DNA from 2 places in the Paenibacillus sp. MDV22-iso6 genome. Region 2 is predicted to be linked to the other one. Evidence: riboswitches for the same ligand, from Rfam matches in the RefSeq annotation. Region 2 holds a riboswitch; the other holds the start of a gene.
The links. Region 2 has a riboswitch for cobalamin ahead of AC4PM4_RS09040 (ABC transporter substrate-binding protein). Riboswitches for the same ligand answer to the same signal wherever they lie in the genome.
Positions count from the first base shown of each region.

Region 1 (16,051 bases), on a different contig from region 2:
TGCACATCCATCTCCCATCTGCGCATCAGGGAAGAGGCCCCTTGCAGAATGTCAGGGTCCTTGGCAAGCAGCACCTTTTTGCCCTTCAGTCGATGCTGAATATTGGCAAGCTGAGGCAGTTCCCAATGTCTGCGGAGCGGCAGGCAGATCTCGAATTCTGTCTCCTTGTCTCCCATGCCATGCACCTGAATACGGCCGTTCATTAGGATGGCAAGATTCTGGCTGACCGCCAAACCGAGATTGGTTCCTACCAGCTTCTGTGTACTTATATTTCCATCCAAATTGTTAAATGATCTAAGCTTATTGTCCGAAGACAACATACGTCCGGTGTACTTCACATGGAGTTGAAGCGTACCTGCCTCCTCTGCATCTCCACCAGCTACGGTTGCCGTAACCAATACCGAACCTGTCCGTGTTGAATCTAGAGCATACTGAATGACATGGGCCAATAGTTGCCCGATCTTGATCTCATCCCCGACAAAAACCTGGGACACATTCAGATCAAGGTTCAATCCCAGCTCAATGTTCTTGCTCAGCGCCAGTCCCGCATAGAGATAAACGGTATTCTCAATCGTGGCTACCAGATCAAATGGATCATCGTGTACAACCGTTTTGCCTGCGTCATTGACGTTAAAACTCATCATATTATTCAGCAGGGAGAGCAGTATGTTACCGCTGGTTTCAATCATATTCACATATTCTGCCTGCTCGTCCGACATATCTGGTGTACGCATCAGATCCGTTAATCCCAGAATGCCGTTCAGCGGATTACGTATTTCGTGGCTCATCAGCGACAGCATCTGCGTCTTGGTCATTGCCTCAGACTCCGCACGTTCCTTCTCTGCCTGCAACTGCTCTTGTAGTTGCTCCGAATCACTCAGCTTCTGTTCCTGAACTTGCAGCGTATCTTCCAGATCCACAACATATCCGAGAAAAACGGCCATGGCTTGCAGTGTTTTCATATCCGTTTCACTGATCACATAATCAGGGTCATCCATCAGACAGATCGTGCCGAACGTTTCCCCGGATCTCCGCATAATGGGAATCCCCACAAAGAAACGATTGCCCAGTCCGCTTGTTACGTCCATTGATTTCGTAAGGGGATGTTCACATGTATCCGTGATGATCAGACTGCTGCCCTTATCTCTTAAGACCAAGCTGCAATATGACGCTTCAAATGGAAGTTCACTACCTTTGGCGATCAACTCTTCCTCGCGGTTAAAAGCTTCCATAATAACATTCGTCACGCCATCATTCGTGGCAACGAAAATGGTGTTCACCTTTAATATACCGCTTAATACATCTACAATATGGGATGCGGCTTCCTGTATATTTTCATAGAAGCCCCTTGTAATGCCTAACGTTCCCATGATTCACCCCTCTTGTTTTAGCTGCACTTCAAATCCGTATCCCACAGTATGATTCAATCGATTAACGAGGGATCAAATGTTCCAAAACAGCTGTCACAAACTATTCATATATGAAGTTTTCTATCCTTTTTTCAAGCATCGTCAACTGAACTTGCACGGTAAATAGAAATTATACGCTTACCCTCCAGCTTTGAAAACATTTATCATTCAGGGCTATAAATCATGACAGTCGATCAGCCTCTCCCATGTGATCATTATCACACCTAAATAACAATATATAGTTTATAAATGGATAAAGAAACTCTACATGTAGTGTTCAATGAATGGACATTATCCCTATACAATTTCAATTTCATTATTTAGGAGGAACTGATATGAACATGCTTGAGTATGCCTCTCCACCGGCATCTGATCTTCTATCTGACCTGGGAAGACGAATTATTGGTGCTGAAGATGCCGATACGCTGAGGGAGAATGCCAATCTGAACGGAGACTCGTTCAGCGGCAAGATGAGCAGGCTCGGTTCGGAGACCGCCAAGTGGCATGCTCTGCGTCATGTGTTGCCTAAGGAGCTCGCTCTAGCTGTGGAGAACGGCGATCTGTATGTACACGATCTGGATCAGTATGCCCTTGGGACGACCAACTGTATCTTTATTCCGTTTGACCGACTGCTGGCCTCCGGATTCAATACCGGCAACGGTTCGGTTCGTACACCACAGACAATCATGTCTGCCATGGCACTGGTGGCCATTATTTTTCAATCCCAGCAAAACAGCCAGTACGGCGGTGTATCCGCCAATAAAATCGACTGGGATCTCGCACCTTATGTGAAGCGTTCGTTCCGTAAGCATTATCGGAAGGGGCAACGGCTGTTTGGGGAGATTTCCCCAATTGAGGATGAGCAACTGCATCTGGATAGCGATGAAGCAAAGGAGAAGTGTCCTCGAGCCTTCGCCTTTGCCTGTGAAGAAACGGAACTGGAGACCGAACAGGCTGCCGAATCTCTGATCCATAATCTGAACACCATGAGCAGTCGTGCTGGGGGACAGATTCCGTTCACTTCGCTGAACTACGGGCTGTGCACTTCAGCCGAAGGTCGGCTCGTGTCCCGGTCGTTGCTGGAAGCAACCATTCGGGGACTGGGTAACGGAGAAACGCCCGTGTTCCCACAACATATTTTCCAGTGCAAGCAAGGAATTAATCAATCTGAGGGAGATCCGAATTACGACTTGTTCCGGCTTGCTGTGACCTGCTCCTCACGGCGCATGTATCCGAATTTTGTCAATGTGGATGCTTCCTTCAACCTTCCCTATTATCAACCGGAAGATCCCGATACGATCATTGCGACGATGGGATGCCGGACACGCACACTGGCTGATCGCTTCGGACGCAATCGTCAGAGCGGCAAAGGCAATCTGTCCTTTAACACCATCAATCTGGTCAAGCTCGGCATTCGATATGGGATCTGCCAGGGAGCAAGAGCCATCGCTGACCGGGCTGGCTTCTATACGGCGCTGGAATCCGTCATGCACAATGCTACGGATGGACTGCTGCACCGGTATCGAATTCAGACGAATCAGCCTGCCAAAGCATCGGACTTCATGATGCGGGAAGGAGTATGGGAAGGCGGTGAACAATTGGCTCCAAATGAACCAGTGGCTGACCTGTTGAAACATGGTACGTTATCCCTTGGTTTTATCGGACTTGCTGAATGTATGACCGCTCTATATGGCCGTCACCATGGACAAGATCTCCATGTACATCATGAAGCCTTGAATATCATTCGTACGATGAGAGAGTTCTGCGACCGGATGAGTGAGCAGCATAACCTGAACATCACCTTGTTCGCTACGCCCGCCGAGGGACTGTCCGGCAAATTCACCAAGATTGATCGTGAGCGATACGGCAGCATCGCGGGGGTCAACGACCGGGAATACTACACCAATTCATTTCACATTCCGGTCTATCATTCCCTTCCTGCCTATCGCAAGATTGAATTGGAAGCTCCCTTCCACTCACTATGTAATGCCGGAGCGATCTCTTATGTCGAACTCGACGGGAACGTAAGGGCCAATACCGCCGCTTTCCAACGAATCGTGCAATACGCGCTGGCCCAGGACATCGGGTATTTCTCCATTAATCATCCGATTGACCGTTGTCCGTCCTGTGGTTATGAGGGCGTTATTGGAGATGTATGTCCCGGATGTGAGGCTCATGAAACCCACGTGCATTTCCAGCGGCTGCGCCGGGTGACGGGATATCTGACCGGTGACTATAAAGTGCGCTTCAATGGAGCGAAGCAGGCCGAAGTGAGAGACCGGGTGAAACATCGGTGAATCTGTATGGATACATTCCGGAATCGGTGAATGAGGGGCCTGGCCTGCGTGCCGTGTTGTTCATCAGCGGATGCCGTCATGCCTGTCCGGGCTGCTTTAGCCCCGGCTCATGGAACTTCCGTGCAGGCGAACCTTTTACGGAGGAGCGGCAGCAGCAGATTTTGCATGAGGTAACCTCGCATCCCTTGCTGGAAGGGGTAACGTTATGCGGAGGTGATCCTTTTTTCTCTGCGGCAGAATGCGCATCCTGGGTTCGGCAGCTTCGGGCTGCACGACCTGATCTGACTGTATGGGCATACACGGGGTTTGTGTATGAGGAATTGATTACAGACCCGTCACGGGCGGAGTTATCCCAGCTATGCGACGTCATTATCGATGGGCCTTATATCGCAGCTGAACGTGATGTGTCTCTTCCTTTTCGTGGCAGTCGTAATCAGCGCATCGTTAATGTGGGTGCAACAATGGCAGGCCGGACAATCGTTACCATGCAGTTAGATGCATGGTAACGATTTTTTTATTTGAGGGGGATCAAGCACAGCGTGGGCGATGATATGGTTCATTTTAAGGAGTCAAATCTGCCAATATATCTAGGATTCATAGAGCAAATTTTATTTCCGATCGGATTAATGATATATGTTGCAAGCCCTTAGGTTATCGTCTATGATTGGTAGCATAAGAGCAAGTATACGACGATTGCATCATGATACAATCTATCATCTATGCTTGGTCGCCAATTTCATAGCCAGAGATGTGTACGCACATTTCTGCACACGGAAACAGGTGCCTACCGCGCTACATGCGTGGTCAGGCTTAAAAGGGAAGCACGGTGTAAATCCGTCGCGGTCCCGCCACTGTATACGGGGAGTCTGTGCATATAATCCACTGGTGTAACCACCGGGAAGGAATGCATATGACCATGATCCGCAAGCCAGGAGACCTGCCTGTTTCGACAGCATCGCATGACCTACGGAAGATAGGAAGGTGTTAGAGCAACCGCTACAACTACTTATAGCAGGTGTTCTTTCCCATTCTATCTTTGTGCACAGTCGTCATTCATGATGCCTGTTTCTCGGGGTATGGAATCGGAAGGAATGCCTTTTTTTGATGCTTTCAAAAGAAACACACCACAATAGCTTCAACTTGATGAGTTTACCTATTATAAATGAGGAGGAATTTTACATGTCGCAATCACAGCAACAACAGCCACAAGTACTGACAGGCAACCTTGGTTACCCCCGTATCGGTGCGGGACGCGAATGGAAAAAAGCACTGGAGTCCTTCTGGGCTGGCCGAATCGATGAATCTACGCTTCATCAGGAGCTGACCACACTTCGGTTGCAGGATCTGAAGAAACAGCAGGCACAGCAGCTCGATCTGATTCCTGTGGGCGACTTCTCCTACTATGATCATATTCTTGACGTATCTGCGATGTTTGGCGTCGTTCCTGAGCGCTTTAACCATGCAGGCGGACCGGTATCCGTTTCTACTTATTACGCCATGGCCCGGGGTAATGATCAGGCAACAGCCTGTGAGATGACCAAGTGGCTGAACACCAACTATCACTACATCGTTCCTGAGATTAATAATGATACTGCATTTGCATTGCTTGAAAATAAACCCCTTGCCGCCTATCGCGAAGCGAAGCAAGAGCTTGGGCTGGAAGGTAAACCGGTCGTAGTCGGTCCGTACTCGTATGTACGTTTCGCCAAAGGCTATGACGCGGAACGCTTCGCAGAGATCGTCACACGCCTCGTTCCCGTATACGCCCAGCTTCTGTCTGAGCTTCAAGCAGAAGGCGTACAGTGGGTACAGATCGACGAGCCTGCTCTGACGCTGGCTGCCTCTTCCGAAGATGAAGCCTTGCTGCAACAGGTGTATACTTCCTTGGCACAAGCTGCACCAGAATTGAAGCTGCTGCTTCAAACGTACTTCGAATCAGTGGAAGCTTATCCGGTCGTGACAGCACTGCCTGTTGCCGGAATCGGCCTGGACCTGGTCCACGGCTATGAAGGCAACCTCGCCAGCCTGCGGGAGCATGGCTTCCCGCAGGATAAATGGTTGGGCGCCGGTGTCATCGACGGGCGCAACATCTGGCGTGCCGATCTCGCAGAGACGGCGAAGCTGCTGGAGCAGGTGGCTGAATTCGCAGCCGAAGGCAAGCTGATCATTCAGCCTTCCTGCAGCCTGTTGCATGTACCGGTTACTGCCGCTCAGGAGAGCGCGCTTGATCCGGTACTGCGCAATGCCCTGGCCTTTGCCGACGAGAAGCTGGAGGAAATAGCGACGCTCGGCACGTTGTTGTCCGGCGGTGCGAAGCAGGCGGACCAAGCAGCGGCTTTGGCTGAAGCCAGCCGCCGCGCCCAGGCAAGCACCGAAGCGGTGCGCCTGCTGAGCGAGTCCGAATCACGGACACGCCTGAGTGGTGCGCCTGCAGGGGTGCATGCTGATGAGCAGCTGCTTCGCAACGCGTCATTCCATGAGCGACGCGAATTGCAGCAGCAAAAATGGTCGCTCCCGCTGCTGCCAACAACAACCATTGGCAGCTTCCCGCAAACGGCAGACGTGCGCAAAGCACGTGCACTCTTCCGTAAAGGGGAATGGAATGCGGAGCAATATGATGCCTATGTACGTGAACAGATCCAAGAATGGATTACTATCCAGGAGGAAATTGGTCTGGATGTGCTGGTACACGGTGAGTTCGAACGTACCGATATGGTCGAGTTTTTCGGTGAGAAGCTGACCGGATTCGCCTTCACCAAAAATGGCTGGGTACAATCTTACGGCTCACGCTGCGTGAAGCCACCTGTAATCTACGGAGATGTACTGTTCAATGAACCGATGACGGTGAAAGAAACGGCCTATGCCCAGACACTGACCAGCAAACCGGTGAAAGGCATGCTCACAGGTCCGGTAACGATCCTGAACTGGTCCTTTGTCCGCTCGGATATTCCACGCAGTGAAGTATCCTACCAAATTGCTCGCGCCATTCGCGACGAGGTTGAAGCGCTCGAGCAAGCAGGCATTGAGATGATTCAGGTCGATGAGCCAGCTCTGCGTGAAGGACTTCCGCTCAAACGGAGCAAGTGGGATGAGTACCTGCAATGGGCCGTGGAATCCTTCCGTTTAGCTACTGCTACCGTAAAACCAACAACGCAGGTGCATACCCATATGTGCTACTGCGAGTTCGATGATATTATTGAAGCCATCAGCGACCTGGATGCAGATGTGATCTCGATCGAAACATCCCGTAGCCATGGGGAACTGGTAGGCAGCTTCGAGCAGAATACGTATGACAAAGGCATCGGACTCGGTGTATACGATATCCACAGTCCGCGTGTTCCAGGCAAGGACGAGATGTTGAATATGATTGAGCGTGCACTTCAAGTGCTGCCAGCAGATCTGTTCTGGGTAAACCCTGACTGCGGACTGAAAACACGTGGTAAAGCGGAAGTTGTAGATGCATTGAGCATCATGGTGGATGCTGCTCGTACAGCAAGAGAACGGGTAACCGCTGATTCTTCAATCTAAACAAAGCTTGAGAATGCAAATAAAAGCCTCCGAATTCCTTCGGAGGCTTTTTTCATTTACTATCATTCTATTTGTTTATCTGGCAATGTCTTTTTTATCCGACTTAACGAATCTCGAAATGGCTGACACGTACTCCTGCGTCATTTCAACGTGTCCTGCCAGTTACCGTCCGGTACACCCGGAACAACCATGCAGAAGCTAAAAGTATTTGAAACTGCAGCTAACTCTTCTAAAGGATCATATATTATCATTTCTCTCTATTTTATTCCTTATTGCATGACGATATATGATATAGGCAGTTATTAAATAACAATTTAAAACAATCGTTTATCAGATCAGAAAATTGAGGAGATGGACCTTTCCAATGGATATGATTCAATCACTAATCGCATGTATGCCCTTTTTTCGGGATACGATTCGCCAAGATGTAACCCTTTCCATTATTGACCGGGAGAAATTCCTGTATTTTTCCGCAGGAGAGTCGTTAAAACAACTAGAGTTCAAAGCAGGTGATCCACTGCTCGAGCCTAATCGTGATTTTGCCGATCTGAAAGGTGGTACGGACAAACAATTTGATCATTACCCGAAGGAGTTATTTGGAGTGCCGTTTGATGTCGCCTACCTTCCGATCAAAAATGAACAGGGCGAGGTCATCGCTATATTCAACCTGCTCTATAGTATGGATGATCAGGATCAGCTGCAGCAGCTCATGAATGCTACCGAAAACCTGACCAACCAGTTGATTGACAGCGTTCAGCACGTAGCTGCACATTCGGAGGAGCTGAGCGCCACCACCGAAGAAATTCGCAACAACTCCAAACAAGCTGTACAGAAATCAGGCAACGTGACTCAGGTCGCCAGCTTCATCCGTGAAATCTCGGAACAAACGAATCTGCTCGGCCTGAATGCCGCCATCGAAGCTGCTCGTGTCGGTGAAGCAGGTGCAGGATTTGGCGTCGTCGCCAAGGAAATCCGCAAGCTGTCCGTAGATACAAAGGAAGCGACCACGCGTATTGAAGAGTCCCTCCTCTCCGTCCGCCAATCCATTCAGGGGATGGAGAATGAACTTGGGGAGATTACCGCGAGTTCTCAGGAGCAAGCGGAACTGGTTAACAATTTTATGAGCACGATTGAGCAGTTGAATGCAACGAACCAACAATTGAAACAATTTGTGCACAAACTGATTACATTTGACGGAAAGTAAAAAGGAAAAAGAAACTCCTAACCCACTCAACCAAATGCACAAACAAAATCCTCCGAATCTCTTCGGAGGATTTTTCATTTACTATCATTCCATTTTGGTCATGGTCATCTTGCTAATGTTATTCTATCCGACTTAATGAATCTCGAAATGGCTGACACGTACTCCTGAGGACAACATGAGGTATACATCCTGTTGACCTGATACACCTTTCAGGTCTGCCTTAACCGTGGACCACTGCTGTGCCTTACCCTGTGCCAGCTCCACGCGTCCTGCCAGTGTACCGTCAGGTGCGCCCAGTCGAATTTCCAATACCGCATCTGCCTGCTCTGATGATACACGAGCTTCAAGCGCTGCTGCATTGCTTCCCAGATCTGCATCCTTGAAGGCAATCCAGCCTTGTTCACCAATCACACGGACAGAGGCTCCGCCTTCTTTGCTCTCATCCAGATCCACACCGAAGTATGCATCGTAATTTTCGGCGCGAGTAGCCACACCCAAATTACGTGAAGGAATAGTCTCCCCTTGTACCGTCAGGTCAGCAACAAGCTGAACATCAGCAGAAGATTTGCCCACCATAATGGAGTAGGTACCGCTTTCGACCACATAGCGATCACGGGTTACATCCCAGATCGCCAGTTCCTGAACTGGCAGTGTGAAGCTGACTTTCACTGTAGCCCCAGCTTCAATATGAAGACGACGGAAACCTTTTAACGTTTTGAGTGGACGTTTAACACGGGACTGCCCGGCACGCACATACAACTGCACAACCTCATCACTGGCGATCGTTCCTGTATTCGTCACATCCACATGCACAGTAATGGTCTCTTCGACTCCAGCTTGGGCCGGGTTCAGCTCCAAATTACTGTATTTAAACGATGCATACGTTAATCCATGTCCGAATGGATATAGTACATCACCTTCAAAATACTGATACGTACGTCCGGATTGAATGATATCGTAGTCTCTGATATCGGTCAGCTGATCTGCCGATTGCACCCACGTCATATTCAGGCGGCCTGCTGGTGCATAATCGCCATACAATACGTCAGCCACAGCGTTCCCCAACTCTTGTCCTGCATGGGATGTATACAATACAGCCGGAATGTTCTCCTGCACCCAGTTGGACGTGAACGGGTAACTTCCCACGATAACTACAACGGTATTTGGATTCGCTGCATAAACGGCTTCAACCAGACGCTGCTGGGATTCAGCCAGGTCCAGACTTGGGCGGTCGATCTCTTCTTTACCATTCACAAGTGGATTGTTGCCGACAAATACAATCGCTGTCTCCGCTTCCTTCGCGGCCGCTACCGCTTCCTCCAACCCATTCACCACAATATCCTTTTTGAACGTTTCCGTAGCACCGAAAGATTTCAACTCTTCGGATACCGCAAACGCATCGTTTCCATTATTGGGTGCCGTTACTGTTTTACCGTTCCAAGTCGTCAGCCCCACGCTTCCGTCCTGTTGTGGCAACAGATGGAATACTTCCTTCACAAACCAGCCATATACTTCATCCGCCGATGCCGTAACCGTTTCTTCATCCGTCGTCAGGTATTTCCCATTACTGTCTGCCTTCAACGTGTAACTGCCAAAGCCCCAGTCACTCACTTTAAATGTCTCAGCATTCCCTGAAGCAATGATGGATGATTTCTCATCCTCAGCCAATCCGACAGCCTTACCGCTTGCCACTGAAGTCAATGTAATGCGGTCATTGCCATCCTTGAATGCAACCTTGTCGCCGCCTACTTTGCCACTGATCGCTTCAAGCGGGGATACGCTATATGGCATGGTGCCTGCATACCAGTCACGATAGACTGTTCCGCCCAGTTGGCCAATCACGGCCACTTTGCCGGATTTTGTTTTATCCAGTGGAAGCGTGCCTTGATCATTTTTAAGCAATACAACTTGTTCTCTCGCTGCTCTCAGTGAAAGGGCCTTCGCCTTCTCCGTCATCATCGCTTCTTCACCAATCGAAGCATATGGATTGCCCTCAGCCGGATCAAATTCACCTAGACGGAAACGCACACGGAACGTATTGAACAACGCCAGATCGATGTCTTCCATTGTGAGTGTACCTTGCTCCAGCCCTTCACGCAGCGCCTGCTTCGACAGATCCGCATCATCGGTAATACTGTCAATTCCGGCTTTGACGGACTCCACTGTTCCTGGTGTGTGAGAATCATAGTATTTATGATCGTTCTTGATCCCCATGACATCCCCTGCATCACTCACGATGAAGCCATCCATGCCCCATTCGCCCTTCACAATCTCGTTTACAAACGGATGCAGCAATGCCGGTGTACCATTAATAGAGTTGTACGCGGTCATCATTGATTGTGCGCCGCCCTCTTTGAACGGTTTCTCGAACGCTTTCAGATAATATTCACGCATGTTGCGCGGATCAATACTTGATGAACCACTGCCACGATCCACTTCATTATTGTTTGCAAGGAAATGCTTCAACGTAGCAACCGCCTTGTAATACTTCGGATGGTCGCCCTGGATTCCCTTAACCAGCGCCGTTGTCAGTTCAGCAGTCAGTTCCGGGTCTTCACCATAAGCTTCTTCGTTCCGCCCCCAACGTGGATCACGCTCCATATCAACCGTAGGTGCCCACAGAGTCAGACCGTTTACTGCTGGATTGCGTTTATAAAATACACGTGCCTCGTCTCCGATCACGGAGCCGATCTCTTTCATCAGGTCCGCATCCCAGGTACACGCCAGCCCTACTGGCTGCGGGAAGGAAGTCGCTTCGCCAAGCCAGGCCAGACCATGGGCTGCTTCTGTACCGTGTTTATATGCTGCGATACCCAGTCGTTCAACTGCGGGTTGGTATTGCAGCATCGATTCGATTTTCTCATCTTCCGACAGACGGGACACGAGGTCCTTTACACGTGTATCCAGTTCGATCGTTGTATCCTGAAACGGATATTTCGTTTGGTTGGTCATAATATGGAATCTCCTTTGGGAATTCATTGATTTATTTAGAATGATAGCGGATACATAATTGATAAATTAATACGATGTATTCTTGACATATCCGAGCTCACGATTCGAAGATTTAACCTTTTAGAACAAGCACTTTACGAGCCGTCGTTAACTCTTCATTTCATTTACTAAAACGGTTTCGGTAAATCTATCATATAGCATGTTTAGCAAAAAAAACAGGGGGGCTTCACAGGAAAATGTGAACTTTCCTCAGGAAAGTATGCGGACAATCGTTTTATTCTGGCACAGTATGGTAATCATGGATAGGAGTATAGATATGACGTACTTATTGAGCTAAGCATAGTCCTTAATGAAGAAGAATATTGAAGGAGGAAAATCAAGTGAGTGAGCATCAACAGCCCCCGACAGGTTTGCCTTCCATACCGGAATCCCTGTGGAGAGCGACAAACACATTCAATGAATATCCGAAACTGACAGAAGATACAACAGCCGATGTAGCCATTATTGGTGCAGGAATTGCAGGTATCACAACAGCTTATTTGCTGGCCCAGACGGGAATGAGCGTGGTCGTGCTTGAAGCTGGAAAAGTACTGGATGGCACAACAGGCCATACAACGGCCAAGGTATCGGCACAGCATGGCGTGATATTTGATGAATTGCTTCATCATTTTGGAGAAGAACAGGCCCGCATGTATTATGAAGGCAATGCAACAGCCGCCAAGTGGATGCGCGATCTGGTAAAAGAGAAACAGATTGATTGCCAGTGGGCAGAGGAAGAAGCCTATGTCTACATTCAATCCGAGGAGAATCTCAAGAAGCTGGAGATTGAGCTGACTGCCTATGGCAAGCTGAATATTCCTGGTCAATGGGTTGATCCCCTTCCCATCCCTGTTCCGGCCAGAGCAGGTATTAAGATGCCGGGACAAGCTCGCTTTGACCCGCTTAGTTATTTACATTATCTGCTGGAATCCGCAGTCAAGCAAGGTGTCCGCATCTACGAACATACAACGGTAACCGATGTGGAGGAAGATGCCTCGCTACATGTGCGGACATATGAGAATGGTCCATCCGTAACGGCCGAACATGTCGTTGTTGCCTCCCATTTCCCGGTCTATGACCCCGGATTTTATTTTTCACGGCTGCACGCCGAGCGTTCCTATGCTGTTGTTGTTGAACCTCAGAAACCTTTCACAGGTGGCATGTATATCTCTGACGATAAACCCTATCGATCCCTGCGTACTGTCATTCATAAAGGGAAGGAACACATCCTCTTTGGAGGAGAAAATCACAAAACCGGACAGGGCATATGCACTGTCGGTCATTATGAAAATTTGGAGCGTTATGCAGCCGATACATTTGGCATTCGCAACATCCCTTTCCGCTGGTCAGCTCAGGATCTGATCTCCATCGATAAGGTCCCTTACATTGGGCCAATTACCGGACGACATGAACGTGTCTATGTGGCTACCGGCTTTGCCAAATGGGGCATGACCACAGGAACGATGGCTGGACATATCCTTACAGACCGGATTACTGGACGAGATAACTCTTACGCAGCAGTATTCGATCCTGCAAGATTCAAGGTAGACCCTGGTGTGAAAAACTTCCTTGTAGAGAATGTCAATGTAGCCGCGGAACTGATCTCTGGCAAAGTCGGCATTATTCACAAGAACACGGGAGAACTCGGCAACGATGAAGGGGCTGTTGTTCGCCATGACGGCAAACGCGCTGGCGCCTACAAGGACCCGACTGGCAAACTCTTTCTTGTGGATACCACCTGCACCCATTTGGGTTGTGAAGTGGAATGGAATGCCGGGGAACGTTCATGGGATTGCCCATGCCACGGATCACGTTACGATTACGCGGGCAAAGTCATTGAAGGACCTGCCGTTAAAGACCTTAAGATGCTGGAAGCACAAGAATAAACCAAGCTGATACCCCCATCAGCGTATATCTTCATCCCATAGACCCGGATCGGAATCCGCCTTCAGACGGAAGTAACCGATTCGGGTTTTGCGTATGCTGATCTATAGATAAAATAGCGAGAAAACGAAGTTAATCCAACTTAGCGGGACATCGTGATACGGAACTATTTTAAAATCACTACCTTGCATTAAACAGTACCGGATGCTATGATGAATTTACAACTACTGAACAATACACACTAGTGATTGGATAGAGCAACAAGGAGGAACCCAAGTGAATGTTAATATTCAATTCAAAAAAGGGGTGCTGGAACTATGCGTCCTCGTGTTAATCAACCGCCAGGATCGTTACGGCTACGAACTGGCTCAGGCTGTATCCCAGCATATTGAAGTGGCGGAAGGTGCGCTGTATCCCCTTTTGCGAAGATTGGTCAATGACGGCTATTGTACGACTTACCTGCAGGAATCCAGTGAAGGACCACCACGTAAGTATTACAAACTGTCTGATACCGGCCGTGACTATATGAAGACTCTGACGAATGAATGGAATGGTTTTGTGCGCAATGTCGCAAATCTTATAGAGGAAGGTACCCCCAATGAATAGACAACAATTCATGCAGGCAATGGAGATTCATTTAAGACCGATGGACCCGCTGGAACGGGCAGAATTGCTCGCTGATTATGAACAGCATTTTGAGATGGGATTAAGAGAAGGAAGACCGGAAGAAGAGATTGCACGGGAACTGGGGCATCCGATCGAGATTGCCAAAGAAGCGCTCGGTGACCGGTATGATGCACAAACGCCAGGATCTGATCCGTTCTACGCACGGACATTCGAAGAAATGCGTTCACAGCAAAAGAAGGGAAATCGAGCTGCACGCAACTTCTTCACGGCAATCGGACTTTTTTTCCTGAACATTATACTGGCGATTCCACTAGGACTGACTCTGTGGTCGGTATGGCTCACGATTGCCAGTTTGTCGCTGCTGGTCGTAGCCCCGGTTGCTGCTGCTGTAGATTTCTTATATCTCGGCCATTTCGAGTATTCTGAATTATTTGTTTCGATTGGAGTATTCGGTATAGGCATTCTATTCGCCATTGCGACAAAAAGGGTGTTTACAGCCTTTAAGTTGATCACTCTTCAGTATATAAGATGGAATCAAAAGACGATGAAGGGAGATGTCTAATCATGAGCACCAAAAAATGGATCGCTTTAGCGATACTATGTATCGGCATCGGTTTGCTCGGAACCTCCATATACGGAGTTCAGTTCGGAGACGAGAGAGAACCCTACTCCAAACGTTGGGAATTCAAAAATGATGAGCTGCACAATATCATGATGAATGCCAACTTAAGCGCAGATATTGAATTCGTTGTCAGTCCCGATTCCAATGGCTACATTGAAGTCGACGGAAAGTGGGACCCGGCCACCATTGAAGGTTTTAAACAGGCTTCGATCACGGATGGAACCTTTACGTTAAACCAGGAAGAGCGTTTGCGTTTGCAATTTTTCACCCTTTATTGGAATAATCAGCAGCAAACGATCACGGTTGCGCTACCTGAAGGACATCAGCTGGATGAAGTTAACATCGTCTCTTCTTCCAGTGATCTGGATCTGAAGGGCCTGCATGCCAATACCTTGGACCTTAACACTACGTCTGGAAGCATTCACCTTCAGGACATTACCGTACCAACCATTCAACTCGATCTAACTTCAGGAGACATTAAAGCTGCGGCAATTGCGGGGGATATGCAAGTCAAACAAACGTCCGGAAGTTTCACGCTGAATGGCATTGATGGCGATGTGACCCGAAGTGTACAGTCAGGAGATACCAAAATTACGCAATTGAACGGTGCAGCAAATGTTAAGTTCACTTCTGGCAGTGTGAAGATCGAGCAAGAAGTTTCCGGTTCGATTGATGTATCGGGACAGTCAGGAGATATTTCCATACAGGCAGCGCCCGATTTTGACGGCATTTACGATGCACAGGCCACTTCCGGTGATGTAAATATACCTGATTCCCCCATGGTAAGCCGTGAGGTCATCAAAGCTCGCACTACCTCAGGCAGTATCAAAATCAAACAATCATGATGAAGCAAATATTCGAACTGTGGGTAATATAGTATAATTAAATGCTAGTCCAATTCTAAGGAGGAGTTACCCACATGGAACTTAAAAATAAAACGGCTGTCATCACTGGCGCCGGTAAAGGTATTGGCCGTGCCATTGCTGAAGCACTTGCCAAGGAAGGTGTACATCTCGGCCTGATCGCTCGGACGGCCTCCGATCTTGAGGCTCTCCAGCAATCGCTGAGCCAGGAATATGGTGTAAAAGTAACCAGTGCTATTGCGGATATTTCCGATCGCACTCAGGCTGAAGCAGCCGTAGCTGCGATTGAGATGGAGCTTGGCGCAGTCGATATTCTGATCAACAATGCAGGCATTGCAAGCTTCGGCACACTGCTGGATATGGACCCGGAAGAGTGGGAACGTATCCTGCATGTTAATGTCATGGGTACATACTATGTAACTCGTGCCGTACTGCCAAGCATGATTAAGGAAAGCAGCGGTAGCATTATCAACATCGCCTCCACCGCAGGCGAGCGTGGATTCGCTACAGGCTCAGCTTACTGTGCTTCCAAATTCGCACTGCTCGGCATGACCGAATCCCTGATGCAGGAAGTGCGCAAATCCAATATCCGGGTTACTGCGTTAACACCAAGTACAGTGAACACG
Region 1 is NZ_JBZVDZ010000003.1:357,875-373,925, reverse strand. It holds gene AC4PM4_RS10920 (hybrid sensor histidine kinase/response regulator) at 1-1,370, opposite strand, end outside; gene AC4PM4_RS10915 (anaerobic ribonucleoside triphosphate reductase) at 1,745-3,706, shown strand; gene nrdG (anaerobic ribonucleoside-triphosphate reductase activating protein) at 3,703-4,212, shown strand; cobalamin riboswitch at 4,468-4,665, shown strand; gene metE (5-methyltetrahydropteroyltriglutamate--homocysteine S-methyltransferase) at 4,886-7,234, shown strand; gene AC4PM4_RS10900 (methyl-accepting chemotaxis protein) at 7,599-8,438, shown strand; gene AC4PM4_RS10895 (glycoside hydrolase family 3 C-terminal domain-containing protein) at 8,571-11,390, opposite strand; gene AC4PM4_RS10890 (FAD-dependent oxidoreductase) at 11,771-13,315, shown strand; gene AC4PM4_RS10885 (PadR family transcriptional regulator) at 13,590-13,919, shown strand; gene AC4PM4_RS10880 (HAAS signaling domain-containing protein) at 13,912-14,502, shown strand; gene AC4PM4_RS10875 (DUF4097 family beta strand repeat-containing protein) at 14,505-15,407, shown strand; gene AC4PM4_RS10870 (3-ketoacyl-ACP reductase) at 15,482-16,051, shown strand, end outside.
Region 1: it holds a riboswitch for cobalamin, as region 2 does, so the genes downstream of both, metE (5-methyltetrahydropteroyltriglutamate--homocysteine S-methyltransferase) here and AC4PM4_RS09040 (ABC transporter substrate-binding protein) in region 2, are expected to answer to the same signal.

Region 2 (16,051 bases):
TGATGGCCGATATGATAGAGACCATGATCAATGGAATCACGACCATTTGTAACAAACGAACATATCCTGAACCGGCCAGATTAAACCAATCGACCGACTTGGTAATGATTTCAGAATCAGATGTGTAGATCAGTTGCAGAATGACGCCATATACAACCCCGATGCCCAAACCCGCAAATACACGCTTGGTAAAGGAAATATGTTTCTTCTGCATCCAGAACAGGACACCCAGAAGAGCGAGCATAACCACTACGTTCAAAATGATTAAAAAGGTATTCATCTGTATAAATCCTCCTCAGTGTGAGTAACCGGATATTCCGGTTTTCTACTCGCTCAAAAGCGATATTCAACAATATATCACATAACAAACTATTCTGGTAGGTATTAATTGATATTATGTAATATGCATGTAATAAATTCATCTATTCCTGAAAAAAATACACTGAATCGTGAAAATTATTGTATTCAACCTCCGGTTAATTTTGTAATATAGGTATATCCGCTTATTCCCAAGTTTTCTCAACGTGAAAATTAGGCCTTTCTTCGTTGGTATTTAGTCTTACGATAACGGAAAAGCGACAATGTTAATGAACATGACGTGAAAGGATGATCCTATGTTTCGAAATCGCACCGTTGCCGGTAAAATCAGAGGCACTTTGTTCCTCGTACTGCTGGTTGCTTCCCTGTTGTTTAGTATCAGTTTCTATGCTGTCTCCATGAATATTATGCAGAGTTACGTGCTTCCACAGTTCGACAAGGTCCTGGGCACGTCCATTCAGGATATATACAAAAACACATCCGCTTCTAAAATTTTGCAAGTACAGAGTGGCGGAGCTGGCTCTGAGGGTGCTGCACTGACCGTGGAATCCTATTTGGCTGGCAAAGCCAAAGAGCATAATCTGGACGGAGCATACGTTGTCTCTATTCAGGATGGTAAAGCTACGGTTGTCATCGCAAATACCTCCTCGGGCATGAAAGCCGGAGATGAGATTAAAGTAGAAGCAGCAATGAATGAGGCCACTGAGAAAAAAGAAATGGAAATCAGCCAGGTTTATGCCGATTCCTTCGGTGTACATAAAGCAGCCTTTATTCCGATCGCAGGAAGTAACATGATCATGGCTGTTAGCATGGATGCCCAATTCATTCAGGACAAAATTGCACAGATCTTCTGGTTGTGCCTCGGTATCACGGCATTGGTCTTTTTGCTCGGATGGCTCATCTCGACAAGCATGATCAAACGTGTAACCAAGCCGATCATTCAGCTCGTTCAACACAGCAAACAGATATCACAAGGAGATCTGACTGCTGAAATTCAGATTAAAGGTAAGGATGAAATTGCACAGCTCGCTTCAAGCTTCCAGACGATGACTCATAATCTGAAAGAAATGATTAGCCGTGCCCTCTCCACATCCAATGAAGTTGTGGAAGGCTCCAATGATTTGCTCAAACGGGTAGAATCCATGTCCGGTATGGTGAAAGACTCCAGTCGTTCTGCAGAAAGTGCCGAGAAAGGCAGCGTAAGTATCGCTTCCAGCGCAGCCGAAAATGCCAGAGCCATGGAAGAAATCACGCAAGGCATTATGCATATTGCCTCTTCTTCTGCCGAAGTATCCGAGCAGATCGGAGATGCTGCAAACGAAGCTGTTAACGGTAACCGTCTGGCACAGGATGCCATTCAGCAAATGGAACGTGTCGGCCAGACCGCGAGCGAATCTCTGCGTTATGTCGAAACGATGAACGAGCGCTCGATCGCGATAGGGACCATTGTTCAATCCATTTTTGAAATCACGAAACAGATTAACATGCTGTCCCTCAACGCTTCCATTGAAGCAGCACGTGCTGGAGAGCATGGACGCGGGTTTGCCGTTGTTGCCGGAGAAGTACGCAAACTGGCGGAGCAATCCAAAACAGCTACGGAGGAAATCTCCGATTACCTGGGAACCATCCGTGAAGACGCCGAACGTTCGGTTGATGCTATGAACCGTGTAACCCAAGAGATTGGATCAGGTACTCACGTGGTTCAACAGGCAGGCTCCGCATTCCAGCAGCTTAACGAGTTGATTCAGAACGTTAATCTGACCATTCAGACGGTATCGGCCTCTACCCAGCAAGTATCTGCTGGAGCTGAAGAAGTCAGTGCTTCCGTGGAAGAAACGGCTCAGATCACGTCCAAATCCCGTCAAAGCATGCAAGAGATTGCTTCTACAGCGGATCTCCAACTGAATGAAATGGACTCCCATTCCAGCACGGTACGTCATCTACATGAGCAAGCGGTAGAACTGCAATCCGCCATGAAGAACTTCAAAATAAACTAACCGGAATACCTTTAACCCATTATTTCCATATTCGAATCAAACTTTAACATTAGGTACACAAATACCCCCATGCTCAGCATCGTTCCAGGTTTCAAGGAACGTTGCCACGCATGGGGGTATTCTTTTGGACTGCACATTATATAAATTGAACAAATGAATATGTACACGCTCCACTCCGATGATCGAACAACCTTCCGATCGCTGTTACCCCAAGCTTCCTTTTATTCAGGTGGCTGAACGCCCATAATCTCATACACACGCTGCATATCCAATGATGAACGTAATGATTCAGCTACACGGTCAAACTCCATTTCCTTTCGTTCACGTGCGCTGTACGTCTCCAGTAGCGGAGCAAGTCCTTTTCCTTCACGTAGACCATTGAGCCATGAACGTCGGAACTGATCACTTTCAAACAAACCATGCAGGTACGTTCCCCACACTTTGCCATCCATCGTGCCCCAGCCTTCATTGAAGGATTGACCTCCCGGATGGGCGATTTCGAATAAGGCCGTTACACGTTCAGGCTCAAGACACTCGGTAACACCCATATGAATCTCGTATCCCTGGATCGGCAACGAGTTTGCTGCATCACTTTCCTTGGGCAAACGAATTGGATGATGACTGTGAACATGCCCGGAGGCTCTTACCGTTTGTTTGTTCTGTAGAAATGTTGTCGATAGGGGCAGCCATCCCAATCCATGGGCTTCCTGAATCTGATTCGCTTCTACCGCAAATGGATCTTTGAGATGCTGACCGAGCATCTGATATCCACCACATATCCCAACAAGCTGAACATGTTTACGCTCCGTCTGGCTGGCAATCGCTTGCTCCAGTCCCGACGCACGCAGAAATGCCAGATCACCGATCGTATCCTTCGTACCTGGAAGCAGAATGGCGTCGGGATGCCCCAATTCATCGGGAGAAGTCACGTACCGCACATTCACATCCGGCTCCCTAGAAAGGGCATCAAAGTCTGTAAAGTTTGAAATACGCGGATAACGAATTACTGCCAGGTCCAGCTCCTGCTGACCGGATTTGCCGTGTCGCATGGAGTCCAGCACTACGGAGTCTTCCGCTTCAATCTGAATATCACTTATGTAAGGCAATACGCCCAATACAGGAATGCCTGTCCGTTCTTCAAGCCAGTCCAACCCAGGCTGCAGCAGGGACAGATCTCCACGAAACTTGTTGATGATGAATCCTTTTACACGCTGAACCTCATGCGGCTCCAGCAGCTCCAGAGTACCTACAATGGAGGCAAAGACACCGCCACGATCAATATCCGATATCAGAATAACCGGAGCATCCGCCCAGCCTGCCAGATTCATATTAACGATATCCCGATCCTTCAGATTAATCTCCGCAGGACTTCCCGCACCTTCCATCAGCACAATATCATACGTCGCGCGCAACCGATTCAGCGCATCCATGACCGTTTGTTTGGCTTGGGGCAGGAAATGCTGCCGGTAGTCCCACGCACTCATCTGTGTAAGAGGCACACCGTGCACGACAATCTGAGAATGCATATCCCGAACCGGCTTGATCAGGATTGGATTCATATCCGTTGTCGCTTCAATGCCGCATGCCTCGGCTTGTGCTCCTTGGGCTCTTCCGATTTCCTTGCCGTCTTCCGTGACGTAAGAATTCAGTGCCATGTTCTGTGATTTGAACGGAGCCGGCCTGAAGCCATCCTGCTTGAATATTCGGCATAAGGCTGTCGTAATTACACTTTTCCCCACATCCGATGCCGTCCCTTGCAGCATTAATACTGCTGCCGTTTGTTCGGACGTTTGTGCAGAAGTATCTTCCACGTTCCCTCACCTCCACTCTCAGCGTTATATCAAAAAGAATCCCTGTAACAGACTAAGTACCGTTAGCAGTGCGGCCTCAAGCAGCTCATTCATGGCTCCATATGTGTCCCCTGTAAGTCCACCCAGCCTTTCGCTGATACGCCCGGCAACGAATTTGCCAATCACATAACCAGCCAATGGTACCACAATGATCGCTGCAACAGGATATAGCCACCATGGTAACGTCCCCAATCCATTCTCCGTCGCCAGTACCTGGAACATGGCTGTATCCGGCTGGAAGATCCATACCGCAGCCCATGTGATCACACCTGACAGAATGGTTAGCCCAACCGCGGAGCTTCGTGCACGCTGGACTTCCCTCCGTTCCCCCAATCCCTTGAACAGGACAGCGAGTCCATCGTCCTTGCGGGCATTCGGCCAGGCCGCCATGGCATATACCATGAACCAACGGCTCCAGATCATCGGCAGGATGAGCAAAGCTCCATAGGCCCAGTTACCACGTGCGATAAAGTCAGCAATCAATGCTGCTTTCATCATCAACAGCAGGACACAGGCGATTACGCCCATGGCCCCCACACGACTGTCTTTCATAATCTCCAGCATTCGCTCACGGGTTCGATAACTGAGTAGCCCATCTGCCGTATCCATCCAGCCATCCAGATGAAGGCCTCCGGTTAGCCATACCCATAACGTCAAGGTTAACACCGCTGCCGGAAACGATGGAAGCAGTGCACCCGTCAGGGCTCCGCCCAGCCAGACGCATAATCCGATGACCGCACCAACCAGCGGGTAATACACTACACTCTCCCGCAATAATGGCGGGACGAAATCAAGCTGCATTTTCACCGGGAAACGGGACAGAAATTGAAAAGCGGCCGCAGCCGCATGTTTTTGTTCAAGATCGCCTTTACTCATAAACGATACTCCCTGCTTTTCAGCTCAATCGCAATGCCCACTGTCACCAGAAACACTTCGCGGCAAACCGCGGCAATCCGCTGATTGAGAATGCCCGCCAGATCCCGATATCTTCTGCCCAGCGCATACTCCGGCACAATACCGTCCCCTACTTCATTGGTGACAAGCACGAGCAGACCCGGGTACGACTGGATGGCCGCTACCAGCGCATCCATATGATCGTACAGCACCTGCACCGGTTCATGTTCATGCGCTAACAGCACATTGCTGAGCCACAGTGTCAGACAATCGACCAGAACGGTCGGTGCAGACGTACCTGTATGGGACTCTCCCATTCGTGTAATTAACTCAGGCAATGCCAGCGGTTCCTCCACCGTATGCCATAGATATCCTGCTTCATCCCGCTGGCTCTGATGCAGGCGTATACGCTCGCGCATCTCGTCATCATAAGCTTGAGCCGTAGCGACATACCAAGCCTCAGAGGATCGCTGCATACAGAGACGCTCGGCAAACGAACTTTTGCCACTTCGCGCCCCGCCTGTCACGAGTACACTCATGATGATACCTCTCCTTGTACAGAGGAATCAGCAGAAGCTGATGAAGACTCCGTAGGTTGAGTCTCGTTCGTGCCACCAGATACACCCGCACTTGCAAATGTCGCCATCTCGTTCAAAATGCGGCATGACGCATCAATCAGATGAAGACTAAGCACGCCTCCGGTACCTTCACCCAGTCGCATGTCCAGATCCAGCATGGGCTTCAGGCCCAGTTCACGCAGCAACGCTGCATGTCCACTTTCATGCGATGTGTGGGAAGCAATCATGTATTCTGCGCTGAGCGGAGCAAGATGACTCGCAATCAACGCGGCAGCGGTGGAGATAAATCCATCCACGACAACCGGGCATCCGTTTGCAGCAGCAGCAAGAATCACGCCTGTCAGTCCGGCAATCTCCAGTCCGCCCACTTTGCACAGTACATCGAGTGCATCGTCTGCATTCGGAGCATTCACGCTGAGGGCTTGGCTGACTACTGCGGCTTTGCGCTGCAAACCGATATCATCTACGCCTGTTCCCCGGCCAACCGCTGAAGCAGGTGCTGTTCCGGTTAATGCACACATCACCGCAGCGCTAGCAGTTGTATTCCCGATCCCCATCTCTCCGGTCACAAACAACTGCGTTCCCTTCGCAACCTCGGTGGAGACCACTTCAGCTCCTGCAAGAATGGCCTCAATCGCTTCGCCCCGGGTCATTGCAGCACCCTTCGCCATGTTGGCTGTTCCTTTGCGGACTTTGCGGGAGACCAGGTCTGGATGATCCAGATCCGCATTCACCCCGATATCCACACAGATCACATGAGCTCCAGCGTGGCGCGCAAGCACATTGACAGCCGCTCCCCCTGCTAGGAAATTCAGGACCATCTGCGGCGTTACCTCAGCAGGAAAAGCACTAATCCCTTCTTCAACCACCCCATGATCCGCAGCCATAACGATGACAGCTCTTCGATCAAAGCAAGGCCGAGCCTCACCGGTGATTCCCGCCAGACGAATAACCAGCTGTTCAAGCTTGCCCAGACTGCCGGGTGGCTTCGTCAATGCATCCACATGTGCGGAAGCTTCAGCCGCAACTGCCTCATGTGGACCCACGATCCGACCCATTAACTGTTCCAACACCTGTTCATTATTCATACAGCCAGCACTTCCTTTATCAAAATATGGGGTTTCCCCCGGTTCATTCATTTCTTCTCTCGTCTTAGCAAAAGCTGTGGCAATCCATTGTCGGGATGATTCACCATGGCCGGGCTCACCCGGAAGATCTCCCGGATGTTCTCTTCCGTCATCAACGAATGGGGTGTGCCACTGCCTACACAAGTCCCGTCACGCAGCGCCAGAATATGATCGCAAAATTGTGCGGCCAGGTTCAGATCATGCAGCACCGCCACAATCGTAATATGATTTTTTTGACGCCACGCTGATAATAACTCCATGAATTGCAATTGATATTTGATATCGAGAAAGGTGGTTGGCTCGTCAAGCAATAATAGCCTGGGTTCCTGAGCCATGACTTTGGCAAGCGCAACCCGCTGCCGTTGTCCGCCACTCAGTGCATCCAAAGGTCGTTCGGCCATGTCACTCAGACCCAACTCCTCTAACACCTTATCAACTACTGCTGCTCCATCCGACGTTTCTTTGCCAAGCCAGTTCTGATAAGGGTAACGTCCCATCTCGACAACATCTCTTACGGGATAAGAGATGGCCGGCAGACCATCCTGCTGCAAGACCGCAATCATACGTGACAAATCTTTACGGGTGTATGAGGAAATGTCGCGTCCATCAATCTGTATGCTGCCTGCGTTCGGCTGTTCGGTTCCGGCAAGTAGCTGAATCAGGGTCGATTTGCCACTGCCGTTTGGACCAACAACGCCCCACCATTCACCCTCTTTGACTTTCCAGTCCACTGCATGCAGAGCCCGATGGTTACCATACATTTTACCAGCTTCCGTGACCTCTATCATCGGCCGGCTCTCGGTAAGGTCTGTTTTCATGAATGTGCTCATGGCATCATCCCCTTCCGCAGCTTTTTGTTCCGGTGTAGCAGATACGCGAAGAATGGCGCTCCAACGAAAGCCGTAACCACACCCAGCGGAATTTCGGTTGGGGCCAGCAATGAGCGTGCAATCGTATCTGCCCAGACCATGAAGATGGCTCCCCCAATCGCGGACAAAGGCACCAGCAATCGATAATCAGGTCCGACGATGAGCCGAAGAATATGCGGAATGACCAATCCGACGAAGCCAATCACGCCCGATACGGAGACAGCGCCTGCCGTAAGCAGCGTACCCACAGCTAACACCGACAGCTTCAATCCATCCACCTTAACCCCGATATGAGCAGCCTGTCGTTCCCCCAAGGCAAGCACATTCAACGAACGCGCACGGCTCCAGAGGAAAATCAGCCCCAGCACAAAATACGGGAAAAGGATGGCCGTATACGACCACCCACGCAGTGCCAGACTTCCCATCGTCCAGTATATAATTTCATTGATTGTCTGCTTCGACATGGTCGACAGGAAGGAGACTACGGCTCCCAGGAAACTTTGCATGACCACGCCAGCCAGAATGAGGCTGTGTGTCGGTATTTTGCGTCCCTCACGAGCGAGGGCCAGCACAAACCACAATGTAACTACTCCCGTCAGAAACGCGACCAGTGGCAGAGTCCAGATCCCAATCAGTGCATACTGCAATCCGAAAAAAATCAGAAAAGCCGCACCTACCGATGCACCGGACGATACGCCCAGGGTAAACGGATCAGCCAGAGGGTTACGAAGAACCCCCTGGAATCCAGTTCCGGCAATCGCCAGCGATGCACCTACAAGCACGGCAAGCAGTACACGTGGGAATCTGACCTTCCATATAATCTGTTCTGCTGCTGTATTCCAGTCAGGAACAATCCAGTCGCCCAGCCAGGGGATGCGATGAAGCAAGATGCCCGCAATGTCCCGGACAGGCAGGGCAACCGAACCGATGCCCGTGCAGATGAGCACGGTTAACACAAGCAGCACAATTCCGGCCGTTCCGTACACTGCCAGCTTTTTACTCATTTGAACAGATCAGGGTAGATCGCTTTGGCTACTTCTTTCAGACCTTGGGTTACCCGTGGTCCCGGACGGCTCAACAGGTTGGCATCCAGACCGATGACTGCATCGTTTTTCACAGCCGTGATTTGATCCCATCCGCTGCGTGCTTTGATGATTTGATCCAATGTTTTGGAATTTTCATCAATGACATCGTTCGCATATAGAATGACGTCCGGGTTAGAAGCAATAATGTTCTCTTCATTAATCTGATTCCAGCCAGTCAAGTCGGAAGCTACGTTGTTTCCTCCGGCAAGTGTGATCAATTCATCCATGAATTCGCCTTTACCCACAGTCCAGCCTGGAGAGAATTCAACGTATACTTTTTTCTTTTCTTCTGGTTTAACTGCCTTCACAGCTTCAGTTACATCAGCCACATCTTTTTTCATCTGGGTGATGATCTCCTGTGCTTTTTCCTGATGATCCGTGATTTTACCAAAAGTTTCAATGTTATTCATCACATCATCCACTGATTTAGGATCTGTTTTGAAAATGGTAATGCCCAGATCGCGCAGTTTCTTCACCGACTCTTTGCTCATCGAGATACCTGTAAATACGATGTCAGCTTCAGCTGCAATGATCGACTCTTCATTAGGCTTTGTTATGCCGCCCATTTTTGGTTTCTTTGTTGCTGCTTCCGGATAATCGTCATAGTCGGATACCCCTACGATCTGCTCGTCCAATCCGAGTGCGAACAGGGATTCCGTTTCAGCCGGAGATACGGATACGATTTTGGCTGGTGCTTTGTCAAAGGTAAATGATTCACCCGTAGCATCTGTAACCGTGAGTGGATATTGTGTTTTGAGATCTGTTTTCGCCTGTTCCTGGGATTGCTCCTGTGCAGGTTGCGAGGTTCCTGTACCCTCGTTCGTTGTTGTTGTACCACATCCGGCCAACGTCAGTGCCAGCATCGCTGCGCTCAGCAGTGACGCTACGCCTTTCCATGTCTTGAAATTCATTGTGTTCATTCTCCCCTTCTCTATCCATTCTAATGAGTAGTGCTCCTGTCCCAAATCCGCTTGAATTTGTGTTCCTATATAAGATGAACCAATAAAACTTTACACTAGGCCACTACGATTGCAGTACCATCTTCCGATCGCTGTTATTCCCAGATTTTTTTGATCCCCTTTTTGAAAAGGGAAAAATCCGGTTATAAAGGCGAACACTTCGTTTCTTCAGATTGGTTCTGCACTCTTCGTTCTCGTGTAATATTCGGTTCATCTTATATGAAAAAATAAAATCCCTAATCCTTGGGTCAGGATCAGGGATGACGTCTCGCATGTGGCGATCTGCGCATGATCAGCTTGGCGCTGTATATGCACAGAGAACTGCCCGAAACGCTGTCCTTTCCTCGAAGGAACACCGGTTTATACGTCCAGGGCAGGTAACCTGACTTACAGGAATTCATCCTGATTTACAGTGGCGGGACCGTGCCGGATTTACACCGGCTTCCCTATTTCACCCGTTTGCCGTTCATCGCCTTATATAAAAGCATGAAACATTACTGCATGCACTCGGGACCCATGGTCGCTAATATTGTTTAACCATTCAAGTGAGCATCCTGCATCGTTGGAAGGGCTTGTTGAGCCTCCATCCGATGATGCACTTGCTAAGTCACACTTCTGTTGTGATTATAGGTTATATTGTACATCCTTACAACCCGATTTACGGAAAAGTCAATCTGGTTCCAACCCAGCTATCCCCATCGCCAGCCAGCCGGATCTTTATCGCTTGTCCTGGTACTACCTGCGTATCCCAGAAATCTTGATTCGGAATGAGACGTGACACAATATAACGAATAACACCGCCATGCGTAATCACGGCTACTTTTGGCACGTTTATGCTGCGAGAGTGCAGTATTGGTGAAAAGGACATCAGACACTCTTCCATAAATGAATCAATCCGCGCTGCAAATGCTGTCCAAGGCTCGCCACTCGGTGGCGTTACCTCATGCGGCGCATCGATCCAGTCTCGGTACTGCGAATTGTCCTTGAGCTGATCGTAGGTCAACCCCTCCCACTGACCAAAGTCGATCTCCCTTAGTCGGGCATCAAGCTTGGCCTGTCCCATTTGGGACGATGCAATGTGTGAAAGTGTCTGCTGACAACGCAGCATATCACTGCAATACAAGGCGTCGCATGTGATATCGCTACACTGCTCACGCAGCGAAGATAGCTCCTGCTTTGCCTCAGGCAACAGTCCGATGTCAGTATGCCCAAGATACCTTTTTTCCAAGTTCCACGCCGTTGTACCATGACGTATCAAAATAATCTCACGGCTTTGCATGCCACCATGTCCAGCTTCTATCTCCATAACAGTGCACCTCCAGCAGACCATATCCCGAAGGTGACCAACCAACATAATAAAACAAAAGAACCTGCCGACCAGAACATAAGCCGTGTTGTTCGTACAATATCTTCTGCTTCCATCCGTCTTGTAGGCTCGCCCATATATGCGCGAAATGAAGCAACGCCGTGATATACGTTATGTCCACCAAGTCTTATGCCCAGCGCTCCGGCCACCGCCGACTCGGGAAAACCGCTATTTGGGCTTGGGTGCAGTCGTGCATCCCGGGACACCATGTGTGCTGCCCCTCTGGCATCCAGCTTCATGAACCAAGCTCCTATAATTAACAGCAAGGCGGTAAGCCGCGCGGGAATCCAGTTGGCCCAATCATCTAGACGGGCAGACGCCCAACCGAGATGCAGATATTTTTCATTTTTATAACCTACCATCGAATCCAGTGTATTCACCGCTCGATAGGCCATGGCAAGTGGTGCACCACCAATCAGGGCATAGAACAGTGGAGAGACGATGGCATCCACGATATTCTCCGCCACAGTCTCTACCGTCCCACGCACAACCTCCGGTTCATCCAGATGAGCCGTATCACGTCCTACAATCATACCCAGTGAACGTCTCGCCGCAGGCCAATCTTGTTGACTCAGATGGCGGTAAACTTCCATACCTGCATCCTTCAAACCTTTCGAGGCAATGGTGGTTGCGATTAACACCACTTCTGCCACAACCGCAACAGCGGGATGAATAAGACCCAGCACATAGATCAATCCCCAAGTCAGTGCAAAAGAACCGCCTGCAATCAAAAGGGGAAATAATACGCCCGCTCTTTTGAGAGCCTGGTTCGAGTCCACCCGCGATCTTATCGCCCGCTCCAGTGCAGAGATGGCCTTTCCCATGCCAATCACCGGATGAGGAATCCAGCGTGGATCTCCGATGCAGCGATCCAATATGTATGCTCCTACAATAATCCAGGCTCCAGCCATTCCCGTCCAGATCGGCCAAGAAGCCCATTGAATCAGCAGAGATGTCATTGCTTGTTATTCCTCTCTTTCCACTCCTGCGCGGCTTGCAGGCTTTCCGTTATCGTGTCATACACCAGCCTGCCGATCGCTGCACCCATGACCGTAGCCGTCCCGGCGTAACTGATGAGCGGTTTATTTACTTCAGCCTGACTTACCGCGAGTACGATGGCATCCGTTGTTGTTCCGGTTGCAGTCAGACCATTCTCTGAATCCGCCACACCGAAATCAGCTAGCGCAGCGGCCTTCGCCTCTACCGCAGTCTGAATGGCATTCACCATCGCTCCAGCAGTCATACGCCCATTCATCCACAACATGATATTGATCGTACCGGGAGTATAGGTTGAAGCCGAAACCTTCCCAATTTTCTGGGACACCGTCCCATTGCTCATCTCATTCCCCGCAGCATCGAACACGGTTCTTGCAGAACCTGCCCGTGCAGCATTGGATACCCCTGCTGTAGTGCAGCAAAGTAATCCGAACTCATCACTTTCGTATTCCTGAATCGCTGTGTGCTCCAATCGAACCGCAGTCAGAAGACCGGCACATTGATCCTGTGGCTCTTGCCATTCACTCAACAGATCAGCAATATCACGAGGTGGATCATCACAGCGATAATGTCTGTCGACATAGATGTTGAATATACGATCAATTTCAATCATACCGCCCCCATACACGGCACTGGAAAGGGCTGTTACAGCAGAAGGACTGGACGCTTTAATATGCCGCTCATGTGCGGAGACGTGTAATCCAGGCCACACAGAAGATCTGTATTCGTTCTGGTCCTTTTGGTCCTTTTGTAAATGGGAGTAATAATTATAGAATGGCAGTGCCATCGCTTTGTCCCCCTGCCTCTAATCCGGTTGTCGGATTAGACGTAATTACATTTCCTATCGTTTCCAGCAAACGTCCGTTAGCCTCCGCGTCCTTGACCGCAAAACGTACATGTCGTTCCCCAAGTCCGGGATACATTGCGCAGCTTCGGATCAGTATACCGCGTTCACCGAGGGCAGCCTGGATGGACGTCGCTGTCCACGGCTCTGGCAGAGCTACCAGTATAAAGTTCGCTTCCCCTCGCGTCACCTTACATCCCAAAGCCTTCAGGCCTTCCGTTAATCTCTCCCGCTCGTGTGACACCAGTGCTAATGTCTCCTGTTCAAAATTATCCCCGCTGCGTAAACAGGCTTCACCTGCGATCAGTGCCAGCCCGTTCACACTCCAGGTGACCTGTTTCTCTGTCATGGCACGAATCAGTTCGGGACGACCCATCGCATAACCCAGACGCAGGCCTGGAATCGCATAAAACTTGGTCATGGACCGAATGATGATCACTTGCGGATACTCTTTCAAGCTGGACGCCAGCGATTGCCGCTGTGATTCAGCAATAAAATCGATAAATGCCTCATCGACAACCAATATCGTGCCTGTTGTCTCTGCTTTACGAGCAAGCCGTTGCAGAACGTCCACCGGATACTGTACCCCATTAGGATTGTTGGGCTGTCCAAGGAAGAGCAGGTTCACCTGCTCCATCAGCTTCTCAATATCTTCCGGTTCTGCTCGCCAGTCCAGCTCTTCCCGTCCTTGAACATGGTGGACTTCTGCTCCAAATTGTCTGGATAATGCACTGTACTCTGAAAAACCGGGCTCTACCGTACCTACTCTACGCGGCGCGAGTCCAAGTAAGATTAGAGCCATGCTTTCTGCCGCCCCGTTACCCACAGATATGTGATCTGGGGTTAAACCCAGTCGGTCACTAAGCAACATTTTGAACGCCCGATGACCCGGATCGGGGTAACGAAGTACCGTATGCAATCCTTGCTCAAGAGCCTCCAGCACTTCCCGAGGTGGACCCAGAGGATTAATGTTTGCGCTAAAATCGAGGAAATCCGCAGGATTCCCTCCAAAACGTGCCGCGGCGGTCTCCACATCACCACCATGCCCGAAAACTTCAATTAAACCGGTCATCCTGTCCGTCATCCTTTCTGCATGTCCTTTTTATTATGGATGTCGTGGCAGGCAGGGGTCAATCCTGATTTGGCTATTCAAGCCCTTTGCGGCTTCAATTTCTTTGTGTCCTTTCGACAATTCGTTTACAATAGAGAAGGAATTTCGATTCCGTAAGCATCACTACATAAGGGATATACATCCCTCACATACATTAATGGAGGAATGACCATGCTGTTTGTTGATAACCAGGGCATTACAGATCCTTCTGTAAACCTCGCCATTGAGGAATACATTCTGAAGCATCTGCCGATGGATGACAGTTATTTGCTGTTTTACATCAACCGCCCGTCCATTATTATCGGAAAACACCAGAATACCATTGAAGAGATCAATATTGAGTATGTTCAGGATAACGGTGTTCAAGTCGTACGTCGTCTTTCGGGAGGCGGAGCCGTTTATCACGATCTGGGCAACCTCAATTTCAGCTTTATTACCAAGGATGACGGACAATCCTTCCATAACTTCCGCAAATTCACGCAGCCTGTGGTGGAAGCCCTGCAAGAGCTTGGCGTTAATGCCGAACTGACGGGACGTAACGATCTGCAAGTCGGAGAGAAGAAAATTTCGGGCAACGCCCAATTCTCTACGCGTGGCCGTATGTTCAGTCACGGCACATTGATGTTCAACCTGAACCTCGACCACGTACAGGCTTCACTCAACGTTAATCCGGAGAAGTTCAAATCCAAGAGCACCAAATCCGTACGTTCTCGTGTAGCGAATATTCGTGATCTGATTGACAGCAATCTGACCATTGAACAATTCCGGGACGAGCTGTTGCGCCACATTTTCCGTATGGAGCCACAAGACGTTCCTCAATATGAACTCACAGAGAAAGACTGGGACAAAATCAACGAAATCTCTGCTGAACGTTATAACAATTGGGACTGGAACTACGGGCTTTCCCCGGAAAGCAATGTGAAGCATACACGTAAATTCCCTGTCGGCATCATTGATCTGCGCATGAATATCAAAGATGGACGGATTGAAGATATCAAAATCTTTGGTGATTTCTTCGGCGTAGGCGATGTGGCGGATATCGAAGATATGCTGCGTGGCAAGCGTTACGAGGAATCTGAGGTGCGTACTGCACTTAAGGGTCTGGATGTAAAACATTACTTCGGAAACCTGGAGCTGGAGGACTTTATTGGCCTCATTTTCCTGGAGGAGTAAGCAATTTAGATGTATATAGATGTTTTGAACTAACTATGATCACTGAAACGGAGAGGACAGAAAAAACCTGTAAAAGCGAAGCGTTCACCTTTATCACCGGATTTCCCCCTTATAAGAGGGATCAAAAAATCTGGGGATAACAGTGATTGGAAGGTTATTCTGTCATCGTAGTGCTTGTGTGAGTTTATTTAGTTCAATTAAATAGATACAGATAAAAAAGGAGAGAAACACAGATGACCTACAAATTAATCGCAATTGACATTGATGATACCCTGATCAACGATAACAAGGAAGTAACGCCTGCAACACAGACTGCCCTGGAACAAGCGGTAGCTCATGGTGTCGTTGTAACACTGGCAACCGGACGTGCCTATGCTTCTGCACAAGCACTCGCTCGCCAAACGAAGCTAAACGTGCCAATCATTACGTATCAAGGCGCTTTGGTGAAAAACTTGCTGGACGAAAAAGTACTCTACGAACGCTACGTTCCACAGGACGCTTCCCGCAAATTGTACGACTACTGCCTGGAGCATAATCTGCACCTGCAAACGTACATTGACGACAAACTTTTCGCCCGTGAAGAAAACGACAAGCTGCGTGACTACGCCAAACTGAATGGCACTCAGTACCACATCGAACCGGATTTCATCAAAGTGATCGAGCAAAAAACACCGAAACTGCTCATCATCGATGAGCCGGATTACTTGGATGAGGTTGCGGTTGCCCTGCGCGAACTGCTCGGATCAGAAGTACACATCACCAAGTCCAAGCCATACTTCCTTGAAATTATGCACCGCGAAGGAACAAAAGGCCATGCTCTAACCTTCCTGGCAGAACACTTCGGTCACCAATTGAGCGAGTGCATTGCCATCGGGGATTCCTGG
Region 2 is NZ_JBZVDZ010000002.1:608,908-624,958, reverse strand. It holds gene AC4PM4_RS09080 (L-cystine transporter) at 1-280, opposite strand, end outside; gene AC4PM4_RS09075 (methyl-accepting chemotaxis protein) at 615-2,315, shown strand; gene AC4PM4_RS09070 (cobyric acid synthase) at 2,537-4,078, opposite strand; gene cobS (adenosylcobinamide-GDP ribazoletransferase) at 4,151-5,041, opposite strand; gene cobU (bifunctional adenosylcobinamide kinase/adenosylcobinamide-phosphate guanylyltransferase) at 5,038-5,598, opposite strand; gene cobT (nicotinate-nucleotide--dimethylbenzimidazole phosphoribosyltransferase) at 5,595-6,725, opposite strand; gene AC4PM4_RS09050 (ABC transporter ATP-binding protein) at 6,773-7,582, opposite strand; gene AC4PM4_RS09045 (FecCD family ABC transporter permease) at 7,591-8,637, opposite strand; gene AC4PM4_RS09040 (ABC transporter substrate-binding protein) at 8,634-9,638, opposite strand; cobalamin riboswitch at 10,033-10,169, opposite strand; gene AC4PM4_RS09035 (histidine phosphatase family protein) at 10,336-10,983, opposite strand; gene cbiB (adenosylcobinamide-phosphate synthase CbiB) at 10,974-11,954, opposite strand; gene AC4PM4_RS09025 (adenosylcobinamide amidohydrolase) at 11,999-12,826, opposite strand; gene cobD (threonine-phosphate decarboxylase CobD) at 12,807-13,955, opposite strand; gene lplA (lipoate--protein ligase) at 14,166-15,167, shown strand; gene AC4PM4_RS09010 (Cof-type HAD-IIB family hydrolase) at 15,401-16,051, shown strand, end outside.